DNA from 2 places in the Cytobacillus sp. FSL H8-0458 genome. Region 2 is predicted to be linked to the other one. Evidence: a T-box and tRNA genes for the amino acid it is inferred to sense, from the RefSeq annotation. Region 2 holds a T-box; the other holds one or more tRNA genes.
What was found. A T-box is a leader RNA that pairs with one kind of tRNA and senses whether it is charged. The one in region 2 lies ahead of trpS (tryptophan--tRNA ligase), so its partner is inferred to be a tRNA-Trp.
Positions count from the first base shown of each region.

Region 1: it encodes a tRNA-Trp, which carries the amino acid that the T-box ahead of trpS (tryptophan--tRNA ligase) is inferred to sense. The anticodon was not compared.

Region 1 is NZ_JBBOBR010000001.1:3,702,690-3,708,715, reverse strand. It holds rRNA gene NYE23_RS18605 (23S ribosomal RNA) at 1-1,130, shown strand, start outside; rRNA gene rrf (5S ribosomal RNA) at 1,211-1,327, shown strand; tRNA gene NYE23_RS18595 (tRNA-Glu) at 1,352-1,426, shown strand; tRNA gene NYE23_RS18590 (tRNA-Val) at 1,433-1,508, shown strand; tRNA gene NYE23_RS18585 (tRNA-Lys) at 1,660-1,735, shown strand; tRNA gene NYE23_RS18580 (tRNA-Leu) at 1,752-1,836, shown strand; tRNA gene NYE23_RS18575 (tRNA-Gly) at 1,843-1,917, shown strand; tRNA gene NYE23_RS18570 (tRNA-Arg) at 1,925-2,001, shown strand; tRNA gene NYE23_RS18565 (tRNA-Pro) at 2,007-2,083, shown strand; tRNA gene NYE23_RS18560 (tRNA-Ala) at 2,102-2,177, shown strand; tRNA gene NYE23_RS18555 (tRNA-Met) at 2,196-2,272, shown strand; tRNA gene NYE23_RS18550 (tRNA-Ser) at 2,296-2,388, shown strand; tRNA gene NYE23_RS18545 (tRNA-Met) at 2,573-2,646, shown strand; tRNA gene NYE23_RS18540 (tRNA-Asp) at 2,650-2,726, shown strand; tRNA gene NYE23_RS18535 (tRNA-Phe) at 2,898-2,973, shown strand; tRNA gene NYE23_RS18530 (tRNA-Tyr) at 2,996-3,079, shown strand; tRNA gene NYE23_RS18525 (tRNA-Trp) at 3,087-3,160, shown strand; tRNA gene NYE23_RS18520 (tRNA-His) at 3,172-3,247, shown strand; tRNA gene NYE23_RS18515 (tRNA-Gln) at 3,272-3,346, shown strand; tRNA gene NYE23_RS18510 (tRNA-Cys) at 3,354-3,427, shown strand; tRNA gene NYE23_RS18505 (tRNA-Gly) at 3,462-3,535, shown strand; tRNA gene NYE23_RS18500 (tRNA-Ile) at 3,545-3,621, shown strand; gene NYE23_RS18495 (cytochrome c oxidase subunit 2A) at 3,963-4,103, shown strand; gene NYE23_RS18490 (cytochrome c oxidase subunit II) at 4,116-4,580, shown strand; gene NYE23_RS18485 (cbb3-type cytochrome c oxidase subunit I) at 4,595-6,026, shown strand, end outside.
Region 2 is NZ_JBBOBR010000001.1:2,829,459-2,835,484, reverse strand. It holds gene opp4A (oligopeptide ABC transporter substrate-binding protein) at 1-282, shown strand, start outside; gene opp4B (oligopeptide ABC transporter permease) at 380-1,345, shown strand; gene opp4C (oligopeptide ABC transporter permease) at 1,358-2,278, shown strand; gene NYE23_RS13805 (YjbA family protein) at 2,780-3,526, shown strand; gene trpS (tryptophan--tRNA ligase) at 3,550-4,539, opposite strand; T-box leader at 4,652-4,872, opposite strand; gene NYE23_RS13795 (peptide ABC transporter substrate-binding protein) at 5,486-6,026, shown strand, end outside.

The DNA of each region.
Region 1 (6,026 bases), 870 kb from region 2:
CGACTGTTTAGCAAAAACACAGGTCTCTGCGAAGCCGCAAGGCGAAGTATAGGGGCTGACGCCTGCCCGGTGCTGGAAGGTTAAGAGGAGAGGTTAGCGCAAGCGAAGCTTTGAATCGAAGCCCCAGTAAACGGCGGCCGTAACTATAACGGTCCTAAGGTAGCGAAATTCCTTGTCGGGTAAGTTCCGACCCGCACGAAAGGCGTAACGATCTGGGCACTGTCTCAACGAGAGACTCGGTGAAATTATAGTACCTGTGAAGATGCAGGTTACCCGCGACAGGACGGAAAGACCCCGTGGAGCTTTACTGTAGCCTGATATTGAATTTTGGTACAGCTTGTACAGGATAGGTAGGAGCCTGAGAAGCCGGAGCGCCAGCTTCGGTGGAGGCGTCGGTGGGATACTACCCTGGCTGTATTGAAATTCTAACCCGCGCCCCTGATCGGGGCGGGAGACAGTGTCAGGTGGGCAGTTTGACTGGGGCGGTCGCCTCCTAAAAAGTAACGGAGGCGCCCAAAGGTTCCCTCAGAATGGTTGGAAATCATTCGCAGAGTGTAAAGGCACAAGGGAGCTTGACTGCGAGACCTACAAGTCGAGCAGGGACGAAAGTCGGGCTTAGTGATCCGGTGGTTCCGCATGGAAGGGCCATCGCTCAACGGATAAAAGCTACCCCGGGGATAACAGGCTTATCTCCCCCAAGAGTCCACATCGACGGGGAGGTTTGGCACCTCGATGTCGGCTCATCGCATCCTGGGGCTGTAGTCGGTCCCAAGGGTTGGGCTGTTCGCCCATTAAAGCGGTACGCGAGCTGGGTTCAGAACGTCGTGAGACAGTTCGGTCCCTATCCGTCGTGGGCGCAGGAAATTTGAGAGGAGCTGTCCTTAGTACGAGAGGACCGGGATGGACGCACCGCTGGTGTACCAGTTGTCTTGCCAAAGGCATCGCTGGGTAGCTATGTGCGGAAGGGATAAGTGCTGAAAGCATCTAAGCATGAAGCCCCCCTCGAGATGAGATTTCCCATAGCGTCAAGCTAGTAAGATCCCTGAAAGATGATCAGGTTGATAGGTCAGAGGTGGAAGCGTGGCGACATGTGGAGCTGACTGATACTAATCGATCGAGGACTTAACCAAGTCATATTGGTAATTACTCGGCAAATGCTTCTTCATACATTATCTAGTTTTGAGGGAACGAAGTTTCTTCAACCAAATAGTCCGGTGGCGATAGCGAGAAGGTCACACCCGTTCCCATACCGAACACGGAAGTTAAGCTTCTCAGCGCCGATGGTAGTTGGGGGCTGTCCCCCTGTGAGAGTAGGACGCTGCCGGGCAACCCTGATTGGGTAATTTTATTTGGCCCCTTGGTCAAGCGGTTAAGACACCGCCCTTTCACGGCGGTAACACGGGTTCGAATCCCGTAGGGGTCACCATATTTTGGAGGATTAGCTCAGCTGGGAGAGCATCTGCCTTACAAGCAGAGGGTCGGCGGTTCGATCCCGTCATCCTCCACCATATCTTTAGTACGGGCCATTAGCTCAGTCGGTAGAGCAGATTGCAGCATCAGTGAGATTCTTCACCCGAATAGCAATCTGTGACAAAGCACGCAGGGCTTTGGAACATCTGACCTAGCACTTTCAGGCTTTAGGCAGCAGAATATTAATACGAGCCATTAGCTCAGTCGGTAGAGCATCTGACTTTTAATCAGAGGGTCGAAGGTTCGAGTCCTTCATGGCTCACCATTTTTAATTTCATATTGCGGGTGTGGCGGAATTGGCAGACGCACCAGACTTAGGATCTGGCGCCGCAAGGCGTGGGGGTTCGACTCCCTTCACCCGCACCATTTTAAGCGGAAGTAGTTCAGTGGTAGAACATCACCTTGCCAAGGTGGGGGTCGCGGGTTCGAATCCCGTCTTCCGCTCCATTATTTTGCGCCCGTAGCTCAATTGGATAGAGCGTTTGACTACGGATCAAAAGGTTAGGGGTTCGACTCCTCTCGGGCGCGCCATATTACGGGGAGTAGCTCAGCTTGGTAGAGCACTTGGTTTGGGACCAAGGGGTCGCAGGTTCGAATCCTGTCTTCCCGACCAGCGACACTTCTTTTACTTGGGGCCTTAGCTCAGCTGGGAGAGCGCCTGCTTTGCACGCAGGAGGTCAGCGGTTCGATCCCGCTAGGCTCCACCATGAATATATAATCATTTCGGCGGTGTAGCTCAGCTGGCTAGAGCGTACGGTTCATACCCGTGAGGTCGGGGGTTCGATCCCCTCCGCCGCTACCAATATGATTATTTTTTACAACATCGGAGGAATACCCAAGTCCGGCTGAAGGGATCGGTCTTGAAAACCGACAGGCGGGTCAAACCGCGCAGGGGTTCGAATCCCCTTTCCTCCTCCATATCTTATTTTAATAATATTATCGCGGGGTGGAGCACGACCGAATAATCTGCGAGGGAATTACTTCAGCGCACCGATTGAGCTGCTGCTTGAATAATCTTTCTGAAATCGGGGCGGTACTTCATTGATTAAACTGCGATGTAATGCTTGATGTGAGCATAGAAAAATCACATAAATAATATTATCGCGGGGTGGAGCAGTCCGGTAGCTCGTCGGGCTCATAACCCGAAGGTCGCAGGTTCAAATCCTGCCCCCGCAATCTGGTCCGGTAGTTCAGTTGGTTAGAATGCCTGCCTGTCACGCAGGAGGTCGCGGGTTCGAGTCCCGTCCGGACCGCCATTATTTATAATCTTAATAATATATGGCTCAGTAGCTCAGTCGGTAGAGGATTTTAAAAGAATGCAGCTGCGAAGCTTTTACATCATCGAATAGTATGCTTTTAAAATCTGCGACAAAGAACGCAGGACTTTGAAGCACATGTATCAAACTTTAGGATTAATAAATTTATATGGCTCAGTAGCTCAGTCGGTAGAGCAAAGGACTGAAAATCCTTGTGTCGGCGGTTCGATTCCGTCCTGAGCCACCATTTTCTTAGTCTTTACAGACTTGGAGGGGTAGCGAAGTGGCTAAACGCGGCGGACTGTAAATCCGCTCCTTCGGGTTCGGCAGTTCGAATCTGCCCCCCTCCACCATTTATATAGGGGTATAGTTTAATGGTAAAACGAAGGTCTCCAAAACCTTTGATGTGGGTTCGATTCCTACTACCCCTGCCAGTAGGATAGTGGCGGTTGTGGCGAAGTGGTTAACGCATCGGATTGTGGCTCCGACACTCGTGGGTTCGATTCCCATCAATCGCCCCATTATTCTTTTTCTGCATTAATTATTGGGCTATAGCCAAGCGGTAAGGCACCGGACTTTGACTCCGTCACTCGCAGGTTCGAATCCTGCTAGCCCAGCCATTTTTAAGGCAGCATAGCCAAGTGGTAAGGCAGAGGTCTGCAAAACCTCCATCCCCGGTTCAAATCCGGGTGTTGCCTCCAAACAAAAGACAGTATGTTATAAATTAATTTAAATGCGGGTGTAGTTTAGTGGTAAAACCTCAGCCTTCCAAGCTGATGATGAGGGTTCGATTCCCTTCACCCGCTCCAACAACATATGGGCCTATAGCTCAGCTGGTTAGAGCGCACGCCTGATAAGCGTGAGGTCGATGGTTCGAGTCCATTTAGGCCCACCATTATACATACCATTATCAAACTAATTCCAATAGGGATTAGTTTTTTTGTATTTAGAAACTTTTTTAACGGCTGTCTCCAAGAGGAACAGGCTATTTTACTGTAAATGCAGATACCGAATATGGAAGCGGGGAGCTAAGTTGATACTTTGTGAATACTTTGTGAACCGTTATTCTTGCAAGAGCACCATTAGGTGGAAGAAACCCTTGATATTACAGTGTTTTAGCTAAAATTGCAACCCTTTTGCCTTTGAGGAAATATGAAGAAAGTGTGATTCATTTCACTTTTATGAAAACCCTTCTCAACTATGATATAGGTAACAAAGTAAAGGAGCTGATGGAAGGTGGAAACACGAAAAGTGGACCAGAGCAGTTCAAAAGAACATAACTCTCTAAAGGGTACGTTCTTTTCAGTTACAGTTGTAGGGCTTGGGATCTTTGTTACTTATTTAATCTTGTACGGCCTGTACATGGCCAGAATATAGGGGGGATAAACAATGATGCATCGTTCTGAAAAGGTATGGCTTATTTTAAGCTTTGGAATGATTATTGGATTCATGTTAATCGCGGGCTACCAAGCATTCGCCTTTGAAATGGGGCCGCCAAGCTATGGAGAGCGAATTGATCCTCAGAAAGTGGATGAAACAGCACCGTTTGATAAGCCAGGAATTAAGAAAATTGGCGAGAATGAGTATGAAGTAGTTATGACTCTTCAAGTGTTCAGTTTTACTCCTAGTGAGATAGAAGTGCCTGCAGGATCAACAGTTCATTTTACATTGACGTCAAAAGATGTCGTTCACGGGTTCCAGGTTGCGGAAACTAACTTAAATGCTATGGTTGTGCCTGGTTATGTACAAAAAATCACCCAGAAGTTCGATAAGCCAGGTGAATATTTAGTTCTTTGCAATGAGTACTGCGGTGCGGGTCATCAAATGATGAGCACAACCATTACAGTGAAATAAAGGGGGGATAGACAGTGGAAACAGTTATTAAGCAATCAGGAAAAACACAAGTTTTTAAGGATAAAGCAAATAAAGTTATGGGGATTAGCCTCGAGGATGCAAAATTAACGAAATCATATTTATCTGTTGCTTTCTTAGCCATCCTTCTGGGCGGAATACTTGGACTGCTGCAAGGCCTGAACCGGGCTGGAATGCTCGAATTGCCGGCATGGCTGAATTATTATCAGGTTCTCACAGCTCATGGTCTTCTGCTGGTAGTCGTACTGTCGGCGTTCTTCACAATTGGATACTTCTATGCTGGGTTATCCCACACACTGGGCGGCCTGCTTCCTAAGGTCAGAAAGATGGCATGGATTGGTTTCTGGATGAAGATTTTCGGATTTGTCCTAGCGGTGATCCCGATTTTAATGAATGAAGCATCTGTTATGTATACTTTCTATCCGCCAATGGCCGCTTCACCCATTTTCTATATCGGCTTAGTATTTATCGTATTGGGTGTATGGATGTGCGCCTTTGGTGCTTTTATCAATGTGGCAAGCTGGAGAAAGAGAAATCCTGGCCAGCATATCCCGATTTTATCTTTCTTTGCAACAGGCGTATTTGTTCTCTTATTCTTCGGAAGCATACCTGTAGCCATTGAGGTTTTCACTATAATTCCTTGGGCTTTTGGATGGGTGGAGACGATAAATGTTATGGTTGCACGCACGCTGTTCTGGGCGTTCGGACATACACTGGTTAACATCTGGTATTTAACAGCTGTATCTGCCTGGTATGTCATTGTGCCGAAAGTTATTGGCGGCCGAAGATGGAATGACCTCTTAACAAGGATTGTGGTTATTGCACTAGTAATTATGAATATTACCGGGGGATTCCACCATCAAATTATTGACCCGGGTATTTCTGAACCTGTGAAATACATGCACGTGTTTATGAGTTTGGCCATTGGCTTCCCTTCATTAATGACTGCTTATGCAATGTTTGCAGTCTTTGAACGCACAGCGAGAAGGAAAGGCGGAAAAGGCATTGTTGGCTGGTATAAGAAGCTTCCTTGGGGAGACGTCAGATTCCTTGCACCATTTATCGCAATGGCTGCTTTTATCCCTGCAGGGGCAGGCGGCATTGCTCAAACTACAAACCAATTAAATCAGGTAGTCCATAACACGATGTGGGTCGTTGGCCATTTCCACTTAACACTTGGCATGTCAGTAGTTATGACGTTCTTTGGCCTTAGTTATTGGCTCATTCCTTATGTATCTAAAAGAGTTCTGACACCGCAGATCAATAAACTTGGGGTTATTCAAACGATCATATGGACGCTCGGTATGATCATCATGTCTGGTGCGATGCACTGGGTAGGGCTGCTTGGATCTCCGAGAAGAACTTCCTATTCAACATATTTTGATAATGCAACTGCTTTAAGCTGGGATCCTTATCTGTTCTTCCTGG
Region 2 (6,026 bases):
ATCTGGTTGTCTACTGACAAATGGAACATGTGGAGATGGTACAGCGAAGAGTCTGATGCTCTTATCAAAAAAGGTGTAACATTCCCTGAAGACTCCAGTAAAGATGTTACCGAACACCGTCAGGAAGTCTATAATGAATGGCAAAAGCTTGTTAACGAAGAATTGCCAATCATCTTCTTCGAACAGCGTGTAGATCCATGGGCGATCAACAAGCGTGTGGGCGGAGTTAAAGTAACACCATTTGGAACTGATGAGTACCACAAGTGGCACATTGTAGAGTAACAGAATAAGAGGAACCTGTATTCCTTGGGGGAGTTGCTCCTCCAAGGAATACAAGTTTAACCAGCGAATAAATTTTTGTTTGGTAAGGGGAATGGAAATGCTACAGTACACAATTCGACGACTCATAGGTATGATTCCAATAATTTTCCTTATCTCAGTAGTGGTTTTCACCCTGGCAAAGCTTATGCCTGGTGATGCACTATCTGGAAAAATTGACCCATTAAACTCAGATCCGGAGTATATTGAAGAAATGCGTGAGCAGATGGGATTGAACGATCCTATTCCTGTGCAGTATGTCCGCTGGATGAGTGGTGTGGTCCAAGGAGATTTTGGAGATTCATTTGTTCATAAACGCCCGGTTATGGAGCTAATTGGTGACCGTTTGCCGAACACGATTATTTTAGGAATATCAGCTCTATTAATCACTTATTTATTAGCCTTTTTAATGGGAAGATACTCTGGGCGATTTGCCTATAGCATTGGAGATTATTTAATATCAGCGTTTAACTATCTAGCACTTGCAATTCCAAGCTTTGTTGCAGCTTTGGTTGCCATTTATGTTTTTGCCATCAATCTTGGATGGGTTCCAGCCAGTGGAAGTATCGGCAGCGGGGTAGAAGCAGGGACACTGGAATATTACTTAAGTAAAGCAAAACATACAGTATTGCCGGCTATTGTCCTGGGAGCCATGGCTACAGCCGCTTATACACAGTTCTTGAGAAATGATATGATCGAAAGCTCTCGCAAGGATTATGTTCGTACTGCAAGAGCTAAAGGTACGAAAGAATCTGCGATTTATAATAAGCACATTCTAAGAAACTCCATCATACCTATTGTTACTTTACTTGGATTCGATATTGCCAACCTATTTGGAGGGGCAATTATCACAGAAACCATTTTCACATACCCTGGCATCGGTTATTTATTCGTAGAATCAGTTAATTCACGTGATTATTCAGTCATGATGGCTATTGCCATGATGCTGACTATTTTAACACTAATTGGAAATCTAGTTGCAGATTTACTATATGGATTAGTAGATCCGCGTATTCGTTTAAGTTAGGTAGGTGAGAGTATGGAACCATCAATTTCACAGCAAACTTCGCCCGGTTTAGCAGAGCCTGTTAAACCCCCGAAGAGTCAATCACCATGGGCTCTCGCCCGCCGCAAGTTTTTGCGCAATAAAGCAGCAATGATTAGTCTTGTTTTCCTGCTGCTGGTCTGTGTAATGTCCATATTAGCTGAGCCGCTTACTATGCCGGTTGAGGAGACAGCTAAGATAAATTTGACACAAATGAGCAAAGAACCATCTGCTGATCACTACTTCGGCACAGACAAGTCTGGCAGAGACGTTTTTGCCAGAACTCTGCACGGCGGCAAGACATCACTCTTGCTTGCATTCTCTATCACGATCTCGGTTATTACCCTTGGTACTCTCGTTGGTGCTACTGCGGGATACTTTGGCGGCTGGGTCGATAATGCCCTGATGAGATTCACAGACTTTATGATGAACTTTCCATTCCTGCTATTTGTTATCGTATTGAAATCCATTTTTATCGAATCAAGTACAGGAACACTCATATTTGTAATAAGTGTACTCAGCTGGACTGGAACGGCACGTCTGGTGCGAAGCAAGGTCATGGCTGAGAAGGAAAATGAATATATAATGAGTGCGGTATCCATTGGATGCTCTGCACCAAAAACCATTTTTAAACACTTGCTGCCGAATGTCATGTCAACCATTATTGTTCAGGCGACTATTACTCTTGCAGCCATGATTGTAGCTGAGACTGGCCTAAGCTTCCTTGGTTTTGGTGTACCAATCAACATTCCAACCTGGGGGAACATGCTTCAGGAAGCAAGAAGTCCTGATGTTTTAACAAGTAAATGGTGGATATGGATTCCGCCTGCTGCTGTTCTAACATTTACAATTCTATCGATCAACTTCATAGGGGAAGGCTTAAAAGATGCCTTCAATCCTAAATCCAACAGATAGCAAAAAACGCCTATATATAGGCGTTTTTTGTTGTTTAATGGCCTATAGCTTGTACATATCTAAACTAATTCCTTCATATACATGTAAAAAAGATAGTGGGAGTGAGTTTATGGCGGCAATAAAACCTTTTATGACTCACAAATATAGGAAAGAACATGTTATTTAGGGCATTTTGGCTTTTAACGGGGTTTGGAATTTCTGTTTCGGGAGGAGTCAGTGTCATAGGATATTTAAATTTGCTTACAACTGGACATACCTTTAAAGAATATTTGAATTTTATCACCTATCGTCCAGAATGCTATTTGCTACCTATTGGAATCATTATTATATCAGTGAGCATATATCTTCCCCATTCAAATGATGATGAATAAAGGGCATCTCATCGATTATATTAAGGAATGTTTATTACAAAAAATGGATTGTGAGTGTAATATAGGAATAAATTTACTGCCTGGTGCCCATACTGAGTGACAAATAGTTTGTTGAAGTGGGGGTTGAAAAATGTTGTATCTTCATGATGTTTGGGTGAATTGGTTTGAAGGAGAAGAAAATGGATACAATGTATGCCATTTTCATGAATGGAGAAAAGATGACGGAGTAGAACTGCTTGATCAGGTTCCGCTGCTGAAGATTGACCCGGTTCTTTTCAATTATATTGAAAATGATCTTTCTGAGCTGCCACAACAACTGCTTGATGACATTTATCAAAAAGCTTACTTAAGAAAAAATCATGAACGCATCCAACTGGAGTATTGCTTTGTTGTATCAGATGGGACAGGCATATTGGCTGTAGATACAATCGGCTACAATATTCCAATCAGAAAAAGCAGGTTAATACCAAGGCAGGAGCAGCTGGCATATGAAATGCTTGAAAATCAAGAAACGGCTAATTACTCTTTTAATGATCAAACCGCATTGAAGGAATTCCATATTCTTTCTCCTTCTCCGGATTTGATGGCTGGCCTGACAAGAAAAGAAAGACAGCTTAAACAGCTTCTGTTTATGGCGCTGGATCAGCTTCATTCCTCCAAAAATGATGCTGAAATCCGTTATTGGTATACGGAGTGGAGCCCTGAACGCTATACGAAAATACAATCAATGAATTTTGAAGAGGCCTGGTATGAATTATTTGATGAAAGTAAATACGGCTGGTCAAGTAAACATGAAAAGTTTTGTGAAAATTTAATAAAAGGCCAGCCGTTTTTTGAGAAGATGTGGGAAATGGAACATGGTCCAAAAGTAAATTAAAAAAACAGCCCGAGGCTGTTTTTTTATTTTCTCTTTCGGCCAAGTCCCATGGCGTTTTCCATTTTTTTAATCATTTTGTATGCGACTTTATTAGCTTTTTCTGCTCCTTGATCAAGTACAAGATCCAGTTCTTCTGAATCCATTAATGCATAATATTTATCCTGAATAGGTTTAAGTGTTCCAATAACAATATCAGCCAGGCCGGCTTTAAAATCCCCGTATCCTTTGCCTTCGTATTCTCCTTCGATTTCCGCAACAGTTTTACCTGAAAGGATTGAGTAAATGGTAAGGAGATTGGATACTCCTGGTTTGTTTTCCTTATCATATTTAACAATACCCTCAGAATCTGTTACGGCACTTTTTATTTTCTTTTCAATTTGTTTTGGGTCATCTAATAATGAAATAAATGACTTTTTATTGGGATCAGATTTGCTCATTTTCTTTAATGGATCCTGAAGTGACATTACCCTTGCGCCTTCTTTGGCGATTCTTACATCTGGAACAGTGAAGATGTCGTTGTACTTCTTATTGAATCTCTCAGCAAGATCGCGGGTTAGTTCCAGGTGCTGTTTTTGATCCTCTCCAACCGGAACCAGGTCAGTATTGTATAGAAGGATATCTGCAGCCATTAAAGGCGGATAGGTCAGCAGTCCTGCAGATACGGCATCTTTACCTTCTGATTTGTCTTTGAATTGAGTCATGCGCTCGAGCTCACCGATGTAAGAAACACATTGCATCATCCAGCCTGCCTGAGCATGGGCAGGGACTTCCGATTGAATGAATAGGGTGGATTTCTCTGGGTCGATTCCAACAGCCAAATATAGGGCAGCAAGACTTCGGATATTTTTTCTCAACTCCAGTCTGTCCTGGGGAACAGTTATTGCGTGCTGATCAACAATGCAAAAATAGCAGTTGTAGTCATTCTGCAGTTCAACAAATTGTTTCATGGCACCAATGTAATTGCCTAGAGTAATTGTACCGCTGGGCTGGATGCCGGAAAATATGGTTTTCATGTTTTTCCTCCTTTAATCGGCTTTAAAGAACATGAATTGTCAGGCGTTGAAGTGAAGTTTTTGTCCTGTAATCATAAAAAAGGCATAAAAAAGAACCATTCATCCCTTTAAAGATAGGGACGAATGGTCCGCGTTGCCACCCTAATTACTCAAAAAACTGAGTCACTCTGCCCTATGCATAATACGCATAGGTCCCCGATAACGCAGGGAAGCGCCTGGAAAAATCAGAGGCTCAAAAGTCCATTCGATTTACCGGGCTGCCTGTTTTCACCTTCCACAGACTCTCTGCTAAAACCCTGGGTAAATGTACTACTCTTTTTTCATTGCCGACAAGATCATTTAATTTTATCGTATTATATTATAAGGTAAACTATTCGGATACAAAAATCAAGCTCAGAATAAGAAATTAAAGGGCGTACTTATCTTCAAAATAAGGGAGTATTTTACCAATATATGGGTATTATTTCTTTGTAAAATAGCAAAATATCTTAAAAAGAAAAATTTTTTTATTATCTCAAAAATCTTAATTTATAAGACTTTTTGACGAAAAATGTCGTACTTCAAGGAATTGCATGTACAAAAAGCCACTTGCAATAAGTTTTTAAACTATTTATAATAAACGTAACAAACATAATCTTTACGAATTTGTTACATTTAAAACAAAACTATATCACTCCAGATTGCGAGAATATGGTGCATATTGAGTAAGTTTATAGCTTACATATTATAGATTACCCATTTTAATCTGAATTATCAGAATATAAGGATAATCTATCTTTAAGAGAATATAAACTTGCTTTTTTTGTTGCCTTTTAAATAGTCTGCAAATTTTTTAAATTGAATTAACAGACTATTTAAGTAATATATCCGGGGCGCACAGTTGTGTTTTTGGTGAAAGACAAATGGTAAAGAGATTGTTTGAGGAAATTAATAGGGGGTTAATACCGTGAACAAAAGATTATCGATCTTTTTTAGCATGCTGCTTGTGCTAAGCATGTTCCTTGCTGCGTGCAGCGGCGGCGGAGACAATGCTGACGGCGGCGAAAAAGGCGGAGATGACGGCGGAAAGTCTGATGTACCGCAGGAGCTAAGAGTAAACATCAACACTGAACCACCATCATTAAACCCAGGCTTAGCAGAAGATGCTACTTCTGGTACAGTTCTTCGTCAGATTCTTGAAGGTTTGACTCGTATTGGTAAAGAAGGCAAGCCTGAAAATGCAATGGCAGAAGATGTTCAGATTTCTGAAGACCAAAAGACTTACACTTTCAAAATCCGTGATGCAAAGTGGTCTAATGGAGACCCTGTAACTGCTAATGACTTTGTATATGCTTGGAAATGGGCACTTGATCCAGCTAACAACTCAACATATGCATACCAGCTTTACTACATCGAAGGTGCTGAAGCAGCTAATACTGGCAAAGGCTCACTTGATGCTGTAGGCGTTAAAGCAGTAGATGACAAAACTCTTGAAGTTAAGCTTGTTA